DNA from 2 places in the Megasphaera stantonii genome. Region 2 is predicted to be linked to the other one. Evidence: riboswitches for the same ligand, from Rfam matches in the RefSeq annotation. Region 2 holds a riboswitch; the other holds the start of a gene.
What was found. A riboswitch is a leader RNA that binds a small molecule or an ion and turns the genes downstream of it on or off. The one in region 2 is predicted to bind ZMP and ZTP.
Positions count from the first base shown of each region.

Region 1: linked by a shared signal. The riboswitch ahead of DKB62_RS06780 (L-lactate MFS transporter) and the one ahead of DKB62_RS10535 (phosphoribosylaminoimidazolecarboxamide formyltransferase) in region 2 are both predicted to bind ZMP and ZTP.

Region 1 is NZ_CP029462.1:1,445,234-1,453,187, reverse strand. Features, by position in the region: gene DKB62_RS06785 (AbgT family transporter) at 1-320, shown strand, start outside; gene DKB62_RS06780 (L-lactate MFS transporter) at 398-1,666, opposite strand; ZMP/ZTP riboswitch at 1,735-1,819, opposite strand; gene DKB62_RS06775 (D-alanyl-D-alanine carboxypeptidase family protein) at 1,871-2,887, opposite strand; gene rsmG (16S rRNA (guanine(527)-N(7))-methyltransferase RsmG) at 2,924-3,634, opposite strand; gene mnmG (tRNA uridine-5-carboxymethylaminomethyl(34) synthesis enzyme MnmG) at 3,627-5,507, opposite strand; gene mnmE (tRNA uridine-5-carboxymethylaminomethyl(34) synthesis GTPase MnmE) at 5,523-6,902, opposite strand; gene jag (RNA-binding cell elongation regulator Jag/EloR) at 7,008-7,805, opposite strand; gene DKB62_RS06750 (YidC/Oxa1 family membrane protein insertase) at 7,802-7,954, opposite strand, start outside.
Region 2 is NZ_CP029462.1:2,219,313-2,227,266, forward strand. Features, by position in the region: gene DKB62_RS10515 (MBL fold metallo-hydrolase) at 1-675, shown strand, start outside; gene DKB62_RS10520 (hypothetical protein) at 713-1,060, shown strand; gene DKB62_RS10525 (DUF1847 domain-containing protein) at 1,089-1,712, shown strand; ZMP/ZTP riboswitch at 1,793-1,870, shown strand; gene DKB62_RS10535 (phosphoribosylaminoimidazolecarboxamide formyltransferase) at 1,932-3,107, shown strand; gene DKB62_RS10540 (DUF362 domain-containing protein) at 3,231-4,355, shown strand; gene DKB62_RS10545 (IS30 family transposase) at 4,427-5,416, opposite strand; gene DKB62_RS10550 (hypothetical protein) at 5,721-6,182, shown strand; gene DKB62_RS10555 (amino acid permease) at 6,240-7,685, opposite strand; gene DKB62_RS10560 (IclR family transcriptional regulator) at 7,828-7,954, opposite strand, start outside.

The DNA.
Region 1 (7,954 bases), 770 kb from region 2:
CATCCAGCGGCTCCGCCGTATGGGCCCTGCTGTCGACAGTCTTCGTCCCCATGTTCATGCTTCTGGGATATCATCCGGCCTTCATACAGGCCGCCTTCCGGGCCGGCGACGGCGCTCTGAATACCGTCGCCTTAGTCAACCCGTTCCTGCCCCTGTTCTTGGAAATCATCCGCCGTTACAAAAAAGACAGCGGCATCGGCACCTATTTATCCCTCATGATGCCCTACGCCATGGCTTTCCTGGTCATGTGGTACGCCTTGTTCATCTTCTGGTATCTCACAGGCTGGCCCGTCGGCCCGGGTATTCCCCAGCGGTTATAAATTGAATCGTTGAATAGACAACAAAAAATCAGGATCTTCCACCATGAAGGAAGACCCTGATTTTTTATTACTGAAATCTATTTGACAGACGCTTTCCTTGCCGACCAATAGGCGTCCTGACCGGCGATGCCGTGGCGCGTCTTGTATTTCAGGACGGCCATAACCAGCAGGGACGTGACGAAGAGGGCCGAGAAGACCTGCAGGGTGAGGGAGTAGCTGTTCGTCGTCTCCTTGATCCACGACAGGAGCAGGGGGCCGGCCACGCCGGCGGCCCCCCAGGCTGTGAGGATGCGGCCGTGGATAGCGCTCAGGGCCTTGGTGCCGAACAGGTCGCTGAGGTAGGCCGGCATACAGGAAAAACCGCCGCCGTAGCAGGTAATGATGAGCAGCACGACGATTTGAAAGCTGAAAGCGTTCGTTTCCGTCGACAGCTTGAAGAAGGCCAGGGCCTCGATGAAGAAAAAGAGGACGTACGTATTAGCCCGGCCGATATAATCCGATACAGTCGCCCAGGCAATGCGGCCGGCGCCGTTCAAAAAGCCGATGAGGCCGACCATGGACGCGGCAGCCATGGGCGACATGCCGACGACTTCCTGGGCCATCGGCGAGGCGACGGCTAAGAGGGCGATGCCGCAGGTGATATTGACGAAAAAGAGCCACCAAATCGTATAGAGCTGCCAGGTCTTCATGGCCTCTTTCAAGGAAAACTGCGGCATGGCATCGGCATAAACCGGGCCGGATGGCTTCGCCAGCTCTGCATCGGGACGGGGTATTTCGTCGTCCTTCGGTGGCGCTAAGTACAGGGACGAAGCTGTCATGACGACGAGATACACTGCGCCCAGGATGAGGAAGTTTGTCGCCAAGCCAAAATTAGCGACGAGAAGCTGCATCGCCGGACCGGCGATCATGCTGGCAAAGCCGAAGCCCATGATGGCCAGGCCCGTGGCAAAGCCGCGGTTGTCAGGAAACCATTTGACCAAAGTCGAGACAGGCGTAATATATCCCGTCCCCAGGCCGATGCCGCCGATGACGCCGTAAAACAGATACAGCATCGGCAGGCTGCGGAACTCCATGGCCGCCGCCGTGCCGAACATAGCCGAAACGAAAAATAAAGTCGACACGAGGCCCGACTTGCGGGGGCCGGCCTTTTGGACGAAGCTGCCCAGGCATCCGGCAGATAAACCTAAAAATAAGATAGCCAGAGAAAAGGTCCACGTCGTCTGCTGCAGCGTAAAGCCCATCGATTCCATAATGGGCTTGGTCAATACGCTCCAAGCGTAGACGCTGCCGATGCAGATATGAATTCCCATGGCGGACAGGGCAATGAGCCAGCGATTTCTTTTCATGATATCGTCTCCTTTGACTTGTCCCACCGGGGCAATAAAAAGCCGGCCGGCTGGACAAAGAATAGATGTACTCTTGCCCAGACGGTCGGCGTGTATGTCACCGTGCAGTCCACGTGGTTATTCCACTTCATTCCGTCAGTCCTGCACTGTATAGGTACGTTGTTATGATATGATTATACGGATTTAGAGCATACCTGTCAAGAATTATGCAGATTTTTTCACAGCTGCCGCAGCCATGTCGGCCGTATCGGCGTCCGTTCCGTAAGCTGTTTCCTGCGCGGCTTGACCCTTAGCCTTGGCGTCTGCCGCAGCCTTGGCCTGCTCCATCTGCTGCCGGCCCAATTCGGTCAGCGTCTGACCTGCCGGGGCCTTGCGGATGATGTAGACGTTTTCCAGGGGCTTCAATACGGAAAAGCCGTATTTCATCAGGGCCTGGGCATCGCCGTAGCGGTCTTCCGAATTCATGATAGCCGCGATGACCGTCCGCCCGTTCTGAGTCGCCGAAACGACGAGGCACGGCCCGCCGGCATTCGTCGTGCCGGTTTTAATGCCGTTTGCTCCGGGGAACCCGCTAGTCAGGAATTCGTTCGTCGAAACGCAATGCTTATAGCTGCCGTCGACGTAGGGCATGTCAAAGGTACTGCGCTTGACGATATCCCGGAAGGCCGGCAGCTTCATGCCGTAAGCCCCAATTTTGGCCAGATCCCGGGCCGTCGAATAGTGATTGGCGTCAGGAAGGCCGTGGGGATTGACGAAATGCGTATGGGTCGCACCGAGAGCCGCCGCCTTCGCGTTCATTTTTGCGACGAAGGCATCTTCCGTCGGCTCAACCGTTTCCGCAATGGCCACGGCGGCATCGCAGCCCGACACGAGCATCATGCCCGTCAGGGCGTTGCGCAGGGTAATCTGGTCGCCCTGCTGCAGGCCGAGGACAGAGGCATCGCTTTCGACGCTCAGGGCCTTATCGGTAATGCGAATCGTCTTATCCATGATGCCTTGTCCGTTTTCCAAGGCGACGATACAGGTCATCATCTTCGTCGTACTGCCGGGATATCCTCTCAGGTCAGGCTGTTTGGCGTACAGCTCGTCGCCCGTATCGGCGTCCATGACGTAGGCGGCCTGAGCCGCTACTGCCGGCGATTCCGGATTTTCGGCGAAGGCTATGGAAGATAGGGCTACGCAGGCAGTCAGCGCAGCTAAGATTGTTTTCTTTAAAGACATGATACATGCCTCCCTTGAGCATAAACTTATAGATGATTACAACGGATTTTTAGCGGCCATTTTCGGCTTGCGCGGGTATTTGGCCGGACATTTCTTCGTCTTTTTGATATACAGGACGGCCCGCTTGTCATCCAGCCCCGGCAAATGGACGGGGCGGACTTCCGCCACCGCGCCGCCGAGGATGGACAGGGCCTTTTGGGCTTCGGCCAGCTCTTCCTCGTACTGGGCGCCTTTTAAGGAGATAAATACGCCCTGGCGAGCTGTATAGGGAAGGGCCCATTCGGCCAATATCTGCAGGCGGGCTACAGCCCGGCTGGTCACGATATCGAAGCGTTCCCTGTATTCCTCTTTGTGGGCCATTTCCTCGGCCCGGCCGTGCAGGAAGGAAGCCGTCAGGCCCAGCTCCGCCGTCACGCCCTGTAAAAACGTCAGCCGCTTCTGCAGGGAATCGAAAAAGGTCACCTTCAAATCGGGCCGGTAGATGAGCAGGGGCAGGCCGGGAAATCCGGCTCCCGTGCCGAGATCCAGGACGGAGGCCCCTTCGGGAAACCACGCCGCGTCGTAGCACGACAGGCTGTCTATCATGTGTTTTACGGCTACGTCGGCTGGCTCCGTAAGGGCCGTCAGGTTCATGACCTTATTCGTCTCGACCAGGCGCTCTGCAAACAAACAGAATCGGTCGATTTGCTCCGTCGTCAAAACCAGGCCGAAGTCCTTCGCCGCCGCGATGAGTTCATCTCTAAACATGTTTTTCCTCCCGCTGGCGCTGTTCTAACACGATGAGCAGGGCCGTAATATCCGCCGGCGATACGCCGGAAATGCGGCTGGCCTGCCCTAAGGAACGGGGCCGTATAGCGTCCAGCTTCTGCCGCGCTTCGCCCGACAGGGTATCGATGTCGGCGTATACGATATCTTCCGGCATCAGCTTCTGTTCCAGGCGGTTCATCTTTTCCACCTGTTCCAGCTGGCGGTTGATATAGCCTTCGTACTTGACCATGATTTCGATTTCCTCGCACACGTCGTCGGCCAGCTGCGGCAGGGGAAATACCTGGCTCAGCGTATGATAGGTCACTTCGTTGCGCCGCAGCAAATCGTAAGCCTTGAGGCCGGTGCGGACGGGAGCCGTGCCGATAGAAGCCAGCTTTTCCTGATTTTCCTTTGTCGGCGTGACGGGCAGGGCCTTCAGCGCCTCCAGTCCCGCTTCGACGGCTTCTTTCTTCTCTATAAAGGCGTCGTACCGTTCCTGCGTGACCAGGCCGATGTCGTAGCCCTTCTGGGTCAGGCGCAGGTCGGCGTTGTCCTGCCGCAGGATGAGTCGGTATTCCGAGCGGCTGGTCATCATGCGGTACGGTTCTTCCGTTCCCTTGGTGACCAAATCGTCGATGAGGACGCCGATGTAGGCTTCCGAGCGGGTGAGGATAAAAGGCTCCTTGCCCTGCACCTTACGGGCCGCGTTGATGCCGGCCATAAGGCCCTGGGCCGCCGCTTCCTCGTAGCCGCTGGTGCCGTTGGACTGGCCTGCCGAAAAGAGGCCGCTGATGGCCTTCGTTTCCAGTGACGGCGTCAGCTGCGTCGGGTCCAGGCAGTCGTATTCGATAGCGTAGCCGGGGCGCATGATCCGCACGTCTTCCAGGCCGGGAATCGTCCGCAGGAAGGCGTACTGCACGTCGACGGGAAGGCTGGTGCTCATCCCTTGGACGTACATTTCTTCAGTCATTTCGCCTTCGGGCTCAACGAAGAGCTGATGGCGCTTCTTATCGGCAAAGCGGACGATTTTCGATTCGATAGACGGGCAGTAGCGCGGGCCAACGCCCTGGATGACGCCGTTGCACATGGGCGCCCTGTCGAGGTTTTCCCGAATGATGCGGTGCGTTTCCTCGTTCGTAAAGGTCAGCCAGCAGCATTCCTTGTTGCGGTTCTTCCGTTCCGACAAAAAGGAAAAGGCGTGGCCCTGCTCGTCGCCTTCCTGCTTCTGCATTTCTTCCGTCCGCAAGGTGCGGCGGTCGACGCGGGCCGGCGTGCCCGTCTTAAAGCGCATAAGCTTGATGCCCGCTGCCAGCAGGGAATCAGACAGGTCTTCTGCAGACCGCTGTCCCATGGGGCCGCCGGAATAGACGCATTCGCCTGTAATGATCTTTCCCTTTAAATAGGTCCCCGTCGCCAGGATGACGCATTTCGCCTTGTACACTTCGCCCATTTCCGTGACGACGCCCGTAACGGCGCCGTTTTCTATCTGAATATCCGTGATCATGAGCTGCTTGACGTCCAGATTGTCCTGATTTTCCAGCACCTGGGTCATGGTCATCTGGTACATCTTCTTATCGGACTGGGCCCGCAGGGAATAGACGGCCGGCCCCTTGCCCGTGTTGAGCATGCGCATTTGGATGCACGTCTTATCCGTATTGATGCCCATTTCGCCGCCCAGCGCATCGATTTCCCGTACGAGGTGGCTCTTGCCGGGGCCGCCTACGGCGGGATTGCAGGGCATGAGGGCGATATTATCTAAATTAAGCGTCGCGACGAGGGTCCGCGCGCCTAACCGCGCGCTGGCCAGGGCCGCTTCGCAGCCTGCATGGCCTGCGCCGACGACGATGACGTCGTATGTATCGACTACAAACATGATTTCACCCTTTTTCTACTTACCTAAACAAAATCTGCTGAATATTTCTTCTATGATGTCGTCGTGGACCGTATCGCCCGTAATAGAACCCAGGAGCTCCCAGGCTTCGCGGATATCGACGATAGCACAGTCGACGGGCATGCCTGCTTCTATCGTGTCCAGGGCCCGCTGCAGGGCTTCGCGGCTTTGCCGGACCAGCTCGATATGGCGCGTATTGGCCAGCAGGGCGCTCTGGGCCGCCGTCAGCCCCTGCTTCAGGGCCAGCGACAGCATGGCGTCCTTCAATGCTCCCATGCCGGCTCCCGTACTGGCGGAAATCGAAAGGATGGGCAGCCCGTAGGACTGCAGTTCTTCCGTTTTAAAGGCCGGCTGCAAGTCTTCCTTATTCAATACGATCAGGGCCTGCCGGCCTTTGGCCGTTTCCAAAATCTGCCGGTCTTCTTCCTGCAAAGGCCGGGACTGGTCGACGACGACGAGGATAATATCGGCCCGATCCATGTATTCCTTCGCCCGGCGCACGCCGATTTGCTCGACCGTATCGTCGGTGCTGCGGATGCCCGCCGTATCGACAAGGCAGATCGGCACGCCCTGTATGGAAATCCACTCTTCGATGACATCGCGCGTCGTGCCCGGCACGTCGGTGACAATGGCCCGTTCCGTTTCCAAAAAGCGGTTGAGCAGACTCGACTTTCCGGCGTTAGGCGTGCCGGCGATAGCCGCCATGACGCCGTCCCGCATCATGCGGCCGCTTTTGGACTCGGCCAGCATATCGTCCAGACGCCGCTCCATGTCCCGAATAGCGCCGGCAATATCGGGCACCTCTATTTCTTCCAGGTCTTCTTCGGGATAATCGACAGTCACTTCCAGCCGCGTGATAAAGTCGGTCAGGTGGAGGCGCATGTCGCCGACGACCCGGGACAGGCGGCCTTCAAGCTGGCTGACGGCGCTGGTCAGGCCCTGGGCGCTCTTGGCCTGAATGACGTCCATGACGGCTTCGGCCTGAGCCAGGTCGATGCGGCCGTTGACGAAGGCCCGCTGGGTAAATTCGCCGGGATTGGCCAGCCGCGCGCCGTGGCGCAGGACCAGCCCCAGGATTTCGCTCAGGGACTGGCGGCCGCCGTGGCATTGTATTTCCAGCACGTCCTCCGCCGTATAAGAACGGGGGCCCTTCATGATGAGAAGAATGACTTCGTCCACCGCTTTGCCGTCGTCGTCCACGATAAGGCCGTACTGTATGGACCGATCGCGCCGCTGCGCTAAGGGAAGGGAAGATTTGCTCTGAAAAATCGCGTCGCCTACGTCGTAGGCCTTGCTTCCGCTGATTCGGATGACGCCGATGCCGCTTTCGCCCAGCGGCGTGGCGATGGCGGCTATCGTATCGGTTGTATCGTACACAGTGAACGCTCCTTTCAAAAAAACCGGCGCTGCGGCGCCGGTTTTTATTGTACCAGTGACTCGTCCGCTCATAGCTGCCGACTCACTGCCGTGTCATATTCAAGCTTATTTTTCGTAATAAATAACCACGTGGCGATACGGGTCCTGGCCTTCGCTTTCCGTCCGCACATGGGCTTCGTTCTGAAGCGCGACGTGGATAATCTTGCGTTCGTAGCCGTTCATCGGCTCGAGGACGACCTTTTCGCCGCTGCGCTTCACCCGCCCGGCCAGCCGTACGGCCAGCTGCTTCAGCGTTTCTTCGCGGCGCTGGCGGTAATTTTCTACGTCCAGCATGATGAAATGGCGCGTTTCTTCGCCCTGGTTCGTCGTCAAATTCGTCAAATACTGAAGGGCGTCCAGCGTCTGGCCATGCTTGCCGATGAGGATGCCCAGGTTCTTGCCGTGCAGGTGAAGGATGATTTTATCGGATTTGATCATCTTTTCGATCATCACTTCGATGCCCATGTTGCGCAGCACGTCCTGCAGGAAGGCCTTGGCCTTGGCGGCCGCTTCTTCAGCCGTAAAGGTTTCCTCTGCCGGTTCGGCTTCGACGGCAGCCGGTTCTTCGACCGGTTCTTCCGGCGTTTCCGCCGTCACGTCTTCGGCCGGCGCAGCTTCCGCCGCCTTGGGCTCTGCCGGAGGAGCTGCTTTCCGCTCTTCTTCTTCAATATCATAAATCGGAGCATTCTTTCTGGCCTTTTCCGTCAGGCGCACCTTGGCCGGCTTGCTGCCGAAGCCAAGAAAGCCGCTTTTCGGTTCGGCCAGTACTTCGATCGTCACTTCTTCTTCCATCAATCCGAGGCGGACCAGGCCGGAACGGACTGCGTCTTCTATCGTTTTTCCTGTCGCTTCAATGGTTCTCATGCTTTTGCACCCTTTCCCTTATTACGGAACATAATCATCTGCTGGGCCCACTGGAACACGTTGGAAAGGAACCAGTAAATAACCAGGCCGCTGGGGAAGCTCAAGCTGATCCAGCCGATAAACAGCGGCATGATGACGCGCATGATTTT
Region 2 (7,954 bases):
GAGGACGGTGGCGTTGCCTATGCGGATTTGCATTATATGTTTGTGACCCACGGCCATACGGACCATATCATGGGCGTCCTCTGGGTCATGCGCAAGATCGCATCGCTGATGAGCTCCGGCGCATATGACGGGCAGTTTCATATTTATTGTCACGACGTAGTGAAGCAGATGCTGCTGTCTATGGCAGAAATGATGTTTAAGAAGAAGGATTTTGCCTGCATTGGCAAGGATATCTGCATTCACGAAGTGGCAGACGGCGACACTGTAACGTTTCTCGGCCTGTCCCTTACGGCCTTCGATATCTGCTCGACCAAGGCCAAGCAATTCGGATACCTGTTGACCTTCCCCGATGGCATGAGGCTGACCTGCTTGGGCGACGAGCCGTATAACGAGCGCTGCCGGCAGTACGCCGAAGGAACGGATTGGCTGCTGGCCGAGGCCTTTTGCTTATACGAGCATAGGGAAGCTTTCCGGCCCTATGAGAAGAACCACAGCACCGTCAAGGACGCGGCGGAAACGGCGGCCGCTCTCGGCGCGGCGCGTTTGGTGCTGTACCATACGGAAGAAAAGACCGGCAGCAGCCGGAAGAGGCTGTACACGGAAGAAGCGAAGGCCTATTACGGTGGTTCCGTGTATGTCCCAGAAGATATGGAGCGGATTGCGCTCAGCCGCTGAAGCGCAGACTGATGGATTATATAAAAGGAGTCGTTCGATGATACAGCTTATACTTTGCGGATTGGTAACGGGCTTGTTATATTTTTGGAATTATAAATACTGCAAACTCAGCGCGGACCCGGCCTATGCGCTGCAAAACCCGATTATGCTGCGCATCAGTTCGATAGCGCGCAGCGTCGGTACGCCGGCGGTTCTGGCCTTTCTCTTTTATACCTTGGCGTGGAGCGCCGTCTATTATCTGGTCAGCTTGTTTGTTGGGATTGTTGCGGCCGGCTTGGCCTATAAAGGCGGCAAGGGAAAAGGCTTTATGCATTTTATGGGGATTATCGCCTGGATTCCCTGGGTGTGCCTCAACGGAATGCTGTTATATTTGATTATGAAATAGTATAGTAAACGGAAAGGTTGTGAAGACAATGGCAGAACGAACCCTTTCCTGCGCCGACTGCGGCGTAGTGAACTGCAACGTCATGAACAAGGAATATCCCGATTTCTGCGTGACGACGCATATGAATCAAGAGGTGAAACGGGAAGCTCTGGCTCTGTATGAGGAAGAAGACAATCGTAAGGTCATGCAAACGGCGGCTGGCGTCGAATGCGACGGTTATTTGAAGTGGTGCCGCGTCCAAGAGACGATTGAATTTGCCAAACGCATGAATTTCCATAAAATCGGCATTGCGACCTGCGTCGGCCTGATACAGGAAACGCGGATGCTGGCAGGGATTCTGCGCAAGCACGGCTTTGAAGTCTTCGGAATGGCCTGCAAGGCCGGTGCCGTTCCCAAGGTAGAGCTGGGAATTGATGAAAAATGCAACGCCGTCGGCGTCAACGCCTGCAATCCCATCCTCCAGGCCAAGATGCTCAATGCCAAGCATACGGATATGAATATCGTCATGGGCTTGTGCGTCGGCCACGACAGCTTATTTTACAAATATTCCGAAGCCCTGACGACGACGCTGGTCGTCAAGGACCGCGTGACGGGCCATAATCCCGTAGCGGCATTGTATACCAGCCAGTCCTATTATAAGACGAAATTATAAGTCGAGCGAGCATATCGCTAAAAGGTTCCGCCCTTGTCGGTTTCCCATTGACACAGGGCGGCTGCGCCTTGTATAATGAAACAGAAGCATGTGACTGACGGAAGTGGAGCTACCACGGGGAGCATGGTTCATTACAGCCGACCGTCTGGGCGAAGGTTCCAGAAGTGTCGGTATTTTTATTTTTGCCAGGAAATTTCTTATTTTCAGGAGGTAATACTAATGAAAGAATTGCAATTGAAATACGGCTGCAATCCGAATCAATCATCGGCAAGAGTATACATGAAAGACGGCAGCGAACTGCCCTTTGAAGTCATGAACGGCCGTCCGGGCTATATCAATCTGCTCGACGCCTTCAACAGCTATCAGCTGGTCAAGGAATTGAAGGAAGCGATAGGCCTTCCCGCCGCGGCGTCCTTTAAGCATGTCAGCCCAGCTGGTGCTGCCGTCGCGACCGACATGAGCGATACGCTGAAAAAAATCTATTATGTAGACGATTTGAAATTATCTCCCCTCGCTTCGGCCTATGCCTGCGCCCGCGGCGCAGACCGCATGAGCTCCTATGGCGATTTTGTCGCCTTGTCGGATATTTGCGACGCTGAAACGGCGACGCTGCTGAAACGGGAAGTATCCGACGGCGTCGTGGCTCCGGGATATACGGACGAAGCCCTGGCTATTCTCAAGACGAAGAAAAAGGGCAACTACTGCGTGCTGAAGATCGACCCCGATTACGTTCCCCAGCCTGTCGAATCGAAGGATGTGTACGGCATTACCTTTGAACAGGAACGCAATAACGCCAAGATTACGGCCGACTTGTTCCAGAACCGCCCGACGAAAAATAAAGACATCCCCGAAGCGGCGCAGCGCGATTTGCTCGTAGCGCTGATTACCCTGAAATATACGCAGTCCAACTCGGTCTGCTACGTCAAGGACGGCATGACCATCGGCGTCGGCGCAGGCCAGCAGTCCCGCGTTCACTGCACGCGCCTGGCCGGCAATAAGGCCGATATCTGGTGGCTTCGCCAGAATCCGAAGGTATTGGCCCTGCCGTTCCGCGATGACGTGCGCCGCCCGGATCGCGACAACGCTATCGACGTCTATATTTCCGATGACTACGAAGACGTACTGGCCGACGGTGTATGGCAGAATCTGTTTACTCAGAAGCCGGAACCCCTTACGAGAGAAGAAAAGAAAGCCTGGATCGGTCAGCTCCACGGCGTAGCGCTAGGCAGCGACGCTTTCTTCCCCTTTGGTGATAACGTAGAACGGGCCCACCGCAGCGGCGTCGATTACATCGCTCAGGCCGGCGGCTCTATCCGCGACGACAATGTCATCGAAACATGTGACAAATACAATATTGCTATGGCAATGACCGGCTTGCGGTTGTTCCACCACTAAGATATGAAAAGAGCGTCCCCTTAGGGGACGCTTATTTTATAATTTTCTTCTCCTTGACTTAGAGCGTACTTCATGTGATACAATGAAGATGTTTATGAGAATGAGTTTATCGGGAGGTAGGTTATGGAAAAAGCAAAAGTATATTTTACGGATTTTCGCTGTAAAGTAGGTACAAATAATCTGATGAAGCTGCAGAAGCTGTGCAAGAAAGCCGGCATCGAAACAATTGACTTTGAAGGAAAATTTGTTGCCATCAAAATGCATTTCGGCGAATTGGGCTGTCTGGCGTCGATTCGCCCGCAGTACGTCAAAGCCGTCGCCGATTTGGTTAAAGAATTAGGCGGCAAGCCCTTCCTGACGGACTGCAATACCTTGTATCCCGGCAGCCGTAAGCATGCGTTGGAACATTTGGACTGTGCCAACCTGAACGGCTATAATACGATTACGACGGGCTGTCAGATTATCATCGGCGACGGCCTGCGCGGTACGGATGAAGTGGAAATTCCCGTTAAAAACGGCGAATACGTACAGAACGCCAAGATTGGCCGGGCTATTATGGACGCCGACGTATTTATCAGCCTGGCTCACTTTAAAGGCCATGAAATGACCGGCTTCGGCGGCGCCGTTAAAAACATCGGCATGGGCTGCGGCAGCCGCGCCGGTAAGATGGAACAGCATTCGTCGGGCAAGCCGGCTGTCAAGGCCAAGAAGTGCAAGGGCTGCCGCCGCTGCGCATCCGAATGCGGTTCCGATGCGATTACATACGAAGACAACATCGCCCATATTCACGAAGATTTGTGCAAGGGCTGCGGCCGCTGCATCGGCGCCTGCGCCTTCGACGCCATTCACACGGTGCAGTGGGACGCCAGTGAAAAACTGGATTACAAGATGGCCGAATATGCTCAGGCCGTCTGCCAGGACCGCCCGTGCTTCCATATCAACCTGGTCATGGACATTTCGCCGAACTGCGACTGCCATGGTGAAAACGATGCGCCCGTATTGCCGAATATTGGCATGTTCGCTTCCTTCGACCCGGTTGCCCTCGACCAGGCCTGCGTCGACGCCTGCTTAAAGGCCACGCCGCTGCCGAACAGCCAGCTGTCCGATAATCTGGCGAAACCCGATTGGGAATGCCACCACGACCATTTCCTCGACGTTCATCCGGATATCAACTGGGAAGCTACGCTGCGCCATGCTGAAAAAATCGGCCTTGGCGTAAGAGACTACGAATTAATTACGGTAAAATAAGCCGAAGCCTATGCGGAAGGCCCCGCCTGCATTTGTACAGGCGGGGCTTTTCGTTTATAATGGGCGAATTGTCAAGCTAAGTGCAACTTTTTAGAGTAATGTACTTCGTATGGCGTTTTGTATCCTAAACATTTTCGGGGACGGCGATTTAGTTCTGCAAAAACAGCTTGCACATAGGCTTCTGGAACGAGTGTGATGTCCGTCCCTTTCGGGAAATACTCTCGGACTAGGCCATTGGTATTTTCGTTGCTTCCCCGCTGCCAGGGCTGATGCGGCGGCGGGAAATAAAACGGCACGCCGTTCAAGGCCTCCGTGACAGCGGCATGATGGGCGAACTCTTTTCCTCTGTCCGGCGTAAGGCTTTTTACAGGTTGCCCTTGCAGTACCTGAAGCAATACCGTATTGACGGCTTGTGCTGTCTTTTTGGCTGCTTTGCCTCCTACCAGATACCGGCTCTTTCTATCTACCAACGTAACCAGACAGGCTTTTCCTGTCTTTCCTGCTATGGTATCACATTCCCAATGTCCTCGCCGGGAGCGGTTAGCGGCTCCTGCTGGCCGTTCCGAAATATCGTGAGAGATGGGAATAGAACCCCGTCGTTCCTGATATTGCCGGGTATGCCGGGATTTTCCATGATGCCGCAAGCGGCGGACCGCACCGCGGGACCCATGGGAGGACGACGTTTCATCAAACATACCGGCATATATGGCGCGGTAAATCGTTGCATAGCTAAGGAGTGCCTTCTGATGTTCCAGCTGCAAGCGTCCGGCAATTTCTTCTGGGGACCAATGATGCACCAGGAAGAGATTTTTAACCAATGCGAATAGCTCGGCATTCTCTAACCGCTTGTGAGGCTTGCATGCCTTACGGCGGCGGGCATACTGTTGTTGTGCGGTGATGGGCAGATACTTGCCGTTCACTGTATTTCTGCGTAGTTCCCGTGAGATCGTGGATTTATCTCGGCCGAGGGCCGCCGCAATTCGAGAGATAGAATAGGACTGCGCGCGAAAAAAGAGTAGATTTTCTCGTTCAGATAGAGTAAGATGATGATAGTGGCACATAGGTTTCCTCCGAGATATAGATTTTGTTTGGTAGCATTATTATATCAGAAACCTATGTGTCATTTTTTATAGGTGTTGCACTTGTATTGTAAATTCGCCTGAAAAAAACGGCTTTTGAAGAATTTGTATTTATTTTATCAAAACCAATTGATTTTTCCGGGCACTCTCTATATAATGTAGTTATATATTAAAAAATATTATGAAACCATTAATGTAAATTATAAATATATTAAAACGTACGCTGGTAGTTGACGATGCGGCATGTCGCCGACGGCGTATGACGAGAGAGCGAGGAAGTGAAGCGATGAATTGTGTAATTTGCGGGAAAGAATTTACGCCGCGGCGATCTATTCAGAAATACTGCAGCGCCGAATGCCGGCGGTATGCCAACCGTCATGGCGTCAACGATATCCGGGCCGCCGCTCCGGCTACGGCTCCGGTAATTCGTGAATTCCGCTGTCTGAAATGCGGTACCATCGTCAGAGTACGGGATCATTCGGACGGCAGGATGAAGTTTTGCTCCCAGCATTGCGAAAAGCTGTACTGGAAACATTCGAAGAAAGTAAAGGCCGTCACGGTATACCGCAAGTTTTCCTGTCGGGAATGCGGAAAGCATGTCCTCGTTACGGACCCGCTGGACCGGCGGCGGATTTTCTGCAGCCGCGAATGCCGCATCCACTGGTTCGGCAAGCACAACGCGGAGAAGAGAGCTAAGATGGCTGCAGCTCATGCAGGGGGCGATGTACATGCCGGACAGATGCTGTAGGAAAAAAAGAAGGCACGCGAATCATATATAACGTTCGCGTGCCTTTTTTTGTTTGTCTTATTTATGGCGGGACAAGTCTACTTCGTCCAGCGGAATAATATTCGTATGGTGTTTTACCTTGTGATACAGGTATACGGCGAGGAAGACGGGAATGCCGATGTAGGCGACACTGGCGCCGTACCAGTCAATTTCTGCTCCCGTAAAGGCCGAGTAGTTCTGACCGGCCGTAACGATGATGCACATGAGCAGGGCCAGCAGGGGGCCGAAGGGGAAGAAGGTTGCTCTGTAGGGCAATTCCTTTAAATCCTTGCCTTGGGCCACGTAGGCGCGGCGGAAGCGGTAATGGCAAATAGCGATGCCGATCCAGGTAATAAAGCCGGCCATGCCGCTGATGTTGACGAGCCAGTCGTAGGCCTTGCCTTCGCCGATGAGCGACGTAAGGAAGGCTGCCAGGCCAAAGATAACCGTTGCGAACAGCGCATACGACGGAACGCCGCGCTTATTCAGCTTGAGGAAACATTTTGGTGCCTGGCCGGTCTGGGCCATGGCGTAGAGCATACGCGTCGAGACGTACAGGCCGGAGTTGCCGGCAGATAATACGGCTGTTAAAATAACAGCGTTCATAATCGAGGCGGCGGCAGCCAGGCCGAAGCGTTCAAATACCAGCGTAAAGGGGCTGATAGAAATATTTTCTACGCTCGAATTGAGAAGATTCGGGTCCGTATAGGGAATGAGGAACCCAATGACGACGAAGGCTCCTAAATAGAATAACAAAATACGCCAGAAAATAGAGTGAACGGCACGGGGAACGTTTTTTTCCGGATTTTCACTTTCGCCGGCAGCGATACCGATCATTTCCGTTCCCTGGAAGGAGAAGCCGGCAACCATGAAGATGCTCAGCATGGCGGTAAATCCGCCGACGAAGGGCGCATCGCCGACCGTCCAGTTTACGAATCCCGGCGACGGCTCGGGCCCGAGTCCCAGAATGAGGAAGGCGCCGGCGCAGAGGAAAATTAATACTGTCAGAACTTTGATACCAGCAAAGATAAATTCGCTTTCACCGTACGAGCGGGTCGAAAGATAATTAAGGACAAATAAGATAATCAGGAAAATGCCGCTCCATACAGCTGCCGGGACATCGGGAAACCAGTATTTCATAATCAGGGCGCCGGCAACCAGTTCGGCTGCGACGGTAATAGCCCAGTTGAACCAATAGTTCCAACCCAAGGCAAATCCTAAGGATTTATCGACGTAGCGGTTGGCATACGTTTCAAAGGAGCCGCTGACCGGCAGGTACGCTGCCATTTCCCCTAAGCTGGTCATAAGGAAATATACCATGACGCCGATGAGGGAATAGGCAACGAGGGCACCGCCCGGACCGGCTGTGCTGACGGTCTCGCCGCCGGCGACAAACAGGCCTGTGCCGATAGCGCCGCCGATGGCGATCATATTCAGATGGCGGGCTTTTAAGCTACGGCGCAGCTGTTGTTGTTCTTCTTTCATTCAATCACAACCTTTTTTATAGTATTACTATAGTAAAAAAAAACTTACCTGTATATTATAGCGAATGTTTTTCTTGTTGACAATTAAAGGTTTCATCAGGGTTTATACCAAATTTGAAAATAAAATACGCTGGAGCAGGCATTTAACGCAATGTCCTGGACAATTCGTCAACCGTATGTTTCAACAGGACAATATGCGATTTTTTATGCGTTTTCATGCGCGTCGTCGGGCCGGAAATGCTGATGGAGGCGACAGCTCGTCCTGTTGCG